2 regions of the Mesorhizobium sp. Arg314 genome follow, and region 2 is predicted to be linked to the other one. Evidence: predicted binding sites of a transcription regulator. Region 2 holds the regulator's gene; the other holds the start of a gene.
The links. Region 2 encodes PhoB, which activates phosphate uptake and scavenging genes when phosphate is short. Its sites were predicted from a motif close to TGTCATNNANCTGTCAT; they were not measured.
Positions count from the first base shown of each region.

Region 1: a site for PhoB is predicted at 1,215-1,231, ahead of ACWGS9_RS33055 (alpha-D-ribose 1-methylphosphonate 5-triphosphate diphosphatase). Genes of this name have one in related genera too.

Region 1 covers NZ_JBSKBP010000086.1:6,805-10,214, reverse strand. The annotation lists gene phnF (phosphonate metabolism transcriptional regulator PhnF) at 373-1,119, opposite strand; gene ACWGS9_RS33055 (alpha-D-ribose 1-methylphosphonate 5-triphosphate diphosphatase) at 1,270-2,487, shown strand; gene phnG (phosphonate C-P lyase system protein PhnG) at 2,484-2,921, shown strand; gene phnH (phosphonate C-P lyase system protein PhnH) at 2,928-3,410, shown strand, end outside.
Region 2 covers NZ_JBSKBP010000013.1:62,017-65,426, forward strand. The annotation lists gene pstA (phosphate ABC transporter permease PstA) at 1-51, shown strand, start outside; gene pstB (phosphate ABC transporter ATP-binding protein PstB) at 48-851, shown strand; gene phoU (phosphate signaling complex protein PhoU) at 871-1,578, shown strand; gene phoB (phosphate regulon transcriptional regulator PhoB) at 1,594-2,283, shown strand; gene ACWGS9_RS16085 (ROK family protein) at 2,508-3,410, opposite strand, start outside.

The DNA of each region.
Region 1 (3,410 bases), on a different contig from region 2:
GGCGGCCCGAATGAAGACGATCTGACAAGTTAGGATCAAGTGAGCCACTTGTACCTGACTCTCGCCGACAACGTTTCGGTATACCGCTGATATGTGTCGACGGACGGGTCGCTTGCGGGAATCAGCGGCGCGTCACGGTCCGGCCAACGTCCGAAACGACTGCTCGCTTCATTCGCTACCGCGAGCCTGACTGAGCCTCAGGCTCACTGTTCAGGCATGAAGAGGGCCTCGAAGCCTCATGCACGTTACGGCCTCGTCATGACGCACGTTCCCGCGACCGTTGTCGTGCCGGGCCGTTTGGTGGCCGAAACAGTTGACGACGCAACCTACTTCTCAACCTTTTCCGTTGATGCGGTGGTGTTCAAAATGAAGTTATTCGAATTTGACGGCCAGTTCCATGAATTGCGGCAATAATCGCATTCTCGACCAGACAATCGGCTGACCATCCATGTCGACATTGATATTCGTGAAGATTGTGACCGGTTGACCGCGGGGTCTGCCAAAAAGCTTTGCATCAGCGCTTGAGAGGGCGGCGGAGGTAATCCTGGTTTCGAGCCGCCGGTAATGCGCGACGCCATATTGCTTCCAGCCGGCGGTGAAACTGCCGCTCTCCCGGACAAAATCTTCTATTCCCTCAAAACGCGGGAGAGGAAAGTAGCTTGAGGTCGCGTCTATTATTGCGTCGTCCACGACGGTAACGGTGTCAATTCGTTGGGCGAAGTGATGAAGCGTCAAACGTAGATTTCTGGCAAGGTCCTTATCCAGGCGTACACGATCCGAACCGACATATCGTCGCTCTCCGACACGATGCATACTCTCGAGTGTCGCAGTCAACCGCGATGTTGCCCCAACGGGATATACGATTAGGCGTTCCTTGACGAAGGCGCCTTTGCCTTGTTCAACCCTGACGATGTTGCGCTCACGGAGGACCGACAGGGCGCGGCGAACCGTGTTTCTGTGCACGTCGAAACGAGTTGCAAGCTCGAACTCGCTCGGCAGTCGTGCACTCGGCGGCCATTTGCCCTCTTGGATTTCAGATTCGAGCGCGCGCGCGACCATCCGCCAGAGTGTGGTGGCTCCGCGTCGTTCCGACAAACTGGGGCGATATGACGGTTCCATCGGTCGACTTCCGCTATTCGATACACGCCTCATAGCGTATGAGGTCCGATCCGGGTGTTACGTTGTAGGTACAAGTTGGATAGGTGTCCACGCATTGTCATCACTTCGTCTCCTGGCGGGGCGTCGTCGCTGTTAAAGCCGCTTCAGTTGATGAAGAGAGCAGGGTTCCATCCCGTGACAGTTATTGAGGCTTCGCCTGGCCTGGGTTGCCTAAATGAAAGCGGACATTCTGAAACAATATTGGCAAACGCCAGGATAGTCACGAGTTCGGAATGCTTTAGCGGAACCGTCAGGATTAAGAACGGCTTGATTGCTGACATCTGCCATGGCACGACGGCGGCCGCCAACGCGGCGGATCTCGGCGCTGACTTCCTGATCCCCGGAATTTTGGATGTTCACACTGACCATCTGGAAAAGCACGTCCTGCCCCGGCCGGGGATGATGTGGAATCCGACGAGTTCGGCAATCGCCTATGATGCTCAGATCATTTCCGCCGGCACGACGACCGTCTTCGACTCCCTGACCGTGGGCGCGGGCACGGGCGCGAGCCCGGAACGGGAGCGACTCTTGCCGGCCATGCTTGAAGGAATTCAGCAAGCACGAGCGCATCAGGCGCTGAGGGCCGACCATTTCCTCCACCTCCGATGTGACGCGGAGGATCCGAGCCTCATCGACACCGTTCCGCAATACCTTGATCGCCCGGATGTTCGCTTTGTGACGATCATGGATGACGGGCCACACCGCAATCTCGAACGGTTCCGCCGCATTCACACCTATAAGGGCCGAAGCGCAGCCGAGATCGAAAACATGATCACGGCCAAGAATTCGTCTTCAGATCGCAACCAATTCAACAGGACGCGGCTTCTTGAAATGTGCCGGGAGCGCAAGATCGCTTGTGCAAGTCACGACGACACGACCGCGGCCCACATAGAGGAAGCCGTCGTGGCTGGGTCAAACATTGCAGAGTTTCCCATTTCCCTGGAAGCTGCGCGGGCGGCACGGGCCGCGGGTATGACAGCCATCGTAGGCGGCCCGAACATCGTCGCGGGACGATCGCACATTGGCAATGTTTCCGTGCGCGAACTCGCCGAGCGACTTTATCCCGGCGAGCCTTCTGCGAGCGATTTGGTATCTTCCAACAATACCCAACGGACCATCGCTTCCCGAAGCGGTCGCCATGGGGACTCTCAATCCAGCGAGAACCTTTGGTTTTTCCGACCGAGGCGAAATCACAATCGGCAAACGCGCCGATCTCGTACGGGTCGCGGACATCGACGGTCCGATCGTCCGTTCGGTTTGGCTTCGCGGCAGGCGGAAACTCTGAAGCGCATGCCTGTCACGGATAATCACGATTGGAGGCATCAATGAACCGCAGCCGCGAAGCATGGATGACGACGTTCGCCAAAGCGCCGCTCGCCGAAGTCGAACGTCATTGGGCAACGATCCCCCCTCCCAATTTCGAATGGATTCGTCGTCCTGAAGTGGGAATGATCATGCTCAGGGGCCGGATTGCGAAAGGGCATGCACCGTTCAATGTCGGCGAGGCAACGATCACGAGATGCACGGTGCAGATCGAGAGCGGGGAAATCGGCGTCGCCTATGTGCTGGGAAGAAGCAAACGGCATGCAGCGTTAGCGGCGCTGCTCGATGCGCTGATGCAGAGGGAACCAGCGAACGAGGGCTCGACTGTCACGTCAATCGTGGACGCCCTCGATGAAGGCATTCGGGAAGCGGAAAACCGGGTCAAACGTGAGACTTATTCCAGCAAGGTCGATTTCTTCATGTACGGACAGGGGGGCTGAGCCCGAATGACCATGCGATCCTTGGCACGACAATTCGAAGACCCCATCCATGACGCTCAACTGGCATTTCGGCAGCTTCTGACGGCTCTTTCTCGCCCAGGGACATCAGTGTCACTCCGTCAGCCGATAGGATCTCCCCACCCGCTTAACGGTACGATGGCGGCGATTGCCTTGACCCTTGTCGACGGCGACTGCCCCTCTTGGTTGAGCCGGTCGATCGCGACTGACGACGTGCGCAGCTACCTCCATCTTCATACGAACGCCCTGCTGACAGCCGAGCCGGATACCGCGAGCCTGGCCTTTGTCGGGGATGCCGCGGAATTTCTCCCGTTCTCGTGCTTCAACGTGGGAGAGGCCTCGTCGCCGGACAAGGCCACAACGGTCGTCGTCCGCCTACCGTCGCTGTCGGACGGCCCGACGGTAATCCTCGGTGGGCCGGGGATCGAGACCACCGTGGCAATCGCCCCGGCCGGTCTGCCCGACTGGTTT
Region 2 (3,410 bases):
GGGCTGAGCATCATCGCCCGCAGCCTAACCGGACGCAGAGAGGACAGATGAAACCGATGTTGTCCACCGACCTGAACGTAGCCGACACGACCGTCGAGAAGGCCAAGATCGAGGTCAAGAACCTCAACTTCTACTATGGCCAGTCGAAGGCGCTGAAGGACATCAACCTGTCCCTGCCCGAGCGCAGCGTGACCGCTTTCATCGGGCCGTCGGGCTGCGGGAAGTCGACGCTGCTGCGCGTGCTCAACCGCATCTACGAGCTCTATCCGAAGCAGAGCGCGGAAGGGCAGGTGATGCTAGACGGCAAGAACATCCTCGACCGCTCGCAGGACCTCAACCTGCTGCGCACCAAGATCGGCATGGTGTTCCAGAAGCCGACGCCGTTCCCGATGTCGATCTACGAAAACATCGCCTTCGGCGTCAGGCTCTATGAGAAGATCAGCAAGGCCGAGATGGACAGCCGCGTCGAGCAGGCGCTGAAGCGCGCCGCGCTCTGGACCGAGGTCAAGGACAAGCTCAACGCCAGCGGCCTGAGCCTTTCCGGCGGCCAGCAGCAGCGCCTGTGCATCGCCCGCACCGTGGCGGTGAAGCCGGAAGTCATCCTGCTCGACGAACCGGCCTCGGCGCTCGATCCGCTGTCTACCGCCAAGATCGAGGAACTGATCGACGAGTTGCAGGTCGACTACACGATCGTCATCGTCACCCACAACATGCAGCAGGCGGCGCGCGTGTCGCGGCAGACGGCGTTCATGTATCTCGGCGAGCTGGTGGAGTTCGACCGGACCGAGAAGATCTTCACCTCGCCGCGCGAGAAGCGCACGCAGGACTATATCACCGGCCGCTTCGGCTGAGTTCATCGAGGACATCAATATGGCCGAACATACCGTCGCCTCCTTCGACGAGGATTTGAGGCAGATCAGCCGGCTTATAAACGACATGGGCGATCTCGCCGGCTCCATGGTCGGCGCTTCGACCAGGGCACTGCTCGAGACCGACAATGCGCTGGCACAGCGCGTCGTCTCCGACGACGCCATCATGGACGCGCGTCAGCGCGAGCTTGACGACCGCGCCATCACACTGATCGCCAAGCGGCAGCCGATGGCGGACGATCTTCGCCACGTGGTCGGCTCGATCCGCATGGCGGGCGACCTCGAACGCATCGGCGACCTTGCCAAGAACATCGCCAAGCGCGTCGGTTCGGTAGGCGTCAGCGCGGCGCCGCGCGACCTCACGCATTCGATCGATTCCATGGCGCAGCTGGTGCTGATCCAGGTCCAGGCCGTGATCCAGGAATATACGGTGGGCGATGCCACGGCGCTGGCCAAGCTTCGCAACGACGACGAGCGCATCGACGTCAAATACACCTCCGTCTTCCGCGAGCTCCTGACCTATATGATGGAGGACCCGCGCAACATCACCGCTTGCACGCATCTTCTGTTCTGCGCCAAGAATCTCGAACGCATCGGCGACCATGTGACCAACATCGCCGAGAACGCTTACTATGTGCTGACCGGCATGCAATTGCCCGCGAATCGCCCGAAGCAGGACGAGACGGCAATGTCGGCGCCGGCGGCCTGACAAGGGTAACCTGCAATGATCGCGCCACGCATCATGGTGGTGGAGGACGAGGAGCCGCTGGGGGTGCTGCTCCGCTACAATCTCGAATCCGAGGGTTACCAGGTCGAAGTGGTGACCCGCGGCGACGAGGCCGAAATCCGCCTTCAGGAAAACGTTCCCGACCTGCTCGTGCTCGACTGGATGGTGCCGGCCGTTTCCGGCATCGAGCTTTGCCGGCGCCTCAGGATGCGGCCCGAGACCGAGCGGCTGCCGATCATCATGCTGACGGCGCGCGGCGAGGAAAGCGACCGCGTGCGCGGCCTCTCGACCGGCGCCGACGACTATCTGGTCAAGCCGTTCTCGACGCCGGAGTTCATGGCCCGCGTCAAGGCGCTGCTACGCCGCGCCAAGCCGGAGGTGCTGTCCAGCGTGCTCAAGGTCGGCGACATCGTGCTCGACCGCGAATCGCATCGCGTCTACCGCAAGAAGAGCGAGATCAGGCTCGGCCCGACCGAGTTCCGGCTGCTCGAATTCATGATGCGGCATCCCGGCCGGGTATTCTCGCGCAGCCAGCTGCTCGACAATGTCTGGGGCGAGACGATCTATATCGACGAGCGCACGGTCGACGTGCATGTCGGACGCCTGCGCAAGGCCGTCAACAACGGCCGCATGCCGGACGTCATCCGCACCATCCGCGGGGCGGGCTACGCGATCAGGGAAGATTAGGGATATGCCGATATTCAGGTGAGGCCGGCCTGCGAATGGTGGCTTCCTGCGCTTCCGGTACTCACGTACTTAAGTACGCTCCGTTCCGGCCTTCGCCGGCCGAAGCCCTCACAAGTGTCTCCGTCTATGAAGGCTACGGCCGGCGTAGGCCGGTTCTCGGAATCCACCATTCTCGACTCGGCCTGACCTGAATCTCAGCATATCCCGGCGCTTGAGCCTGCAGTTCATGCGACGTGCTTGCCCGCTCTCGCCTGGCCCCCGGGCGCGAAAATCTCCTGGTCGACGAAGGTCAGCGCGCGCATGGCGCAGCCTTCGCGGATGAGCGGCAATTCGTTCGGTTCGGTGTCGAAGGAGATTGATGTCGAATGCTGGCCGCCGGCGGTCTGGGCGATCGCTTCTCTCAGCGCCGGCTCGATCAGGTCGAAAGCGGCGGCGCTGACGCCGACCATGGCGACCGGCGCCGGATCGATCAGCGCGAACAGGTTGCCGAGGCCGAATCCCAGCGCCTCGCCGGCGCGGCGGTAGGCTTCGCGCTCCGGGCCGTCCTTTTCGCGCGCCTTCGCGGCAAGGGCGCGCATGTCGGCGTCGCCGACATCGACCGGCGAGGCGTCCTCGCTTATCTTCATGGCGCTGCGCCAGATCGCATAATTGCCGGCATAGGCCTCGACGCAGCCGCGGCGGCCGCATCGGCAAAGCGCGCCGCCCGGACGATGGATCATGTGGCCAAACTCGCCGCCCGAGGAATGCGTGCCGGTGAACAGTGTGCCCTTCAACACAAGGCCCATCCCGATGCCGTGCGAGAGCAGGATGGCGATGAAATCGTCACGATAGCGCTCGGGATCGCGCCATTGCAGCGCCACCGCCATCATGTTGCAGTCGTTCTCCATGGTGGCGGGGATGCCGAATTCCTTCTCCAGGATGTCGGCAAAAGGAATGTCGGTCAGCGGGGTGATCGGCGACCACAGCATGGCGCGTGCCCGGGAATCGGTGATGCCCTGAATGCCCATGGCGATGCGGGCGACGCTGCCCACGTCGAGGTCGGGATCCTGCAGCCGGCGCCGGACGATTGCCATGCATGCGCCGATCAGCTCGTCGCGCGGCATGACAAGCGTGTCCAGGCGCTGCTG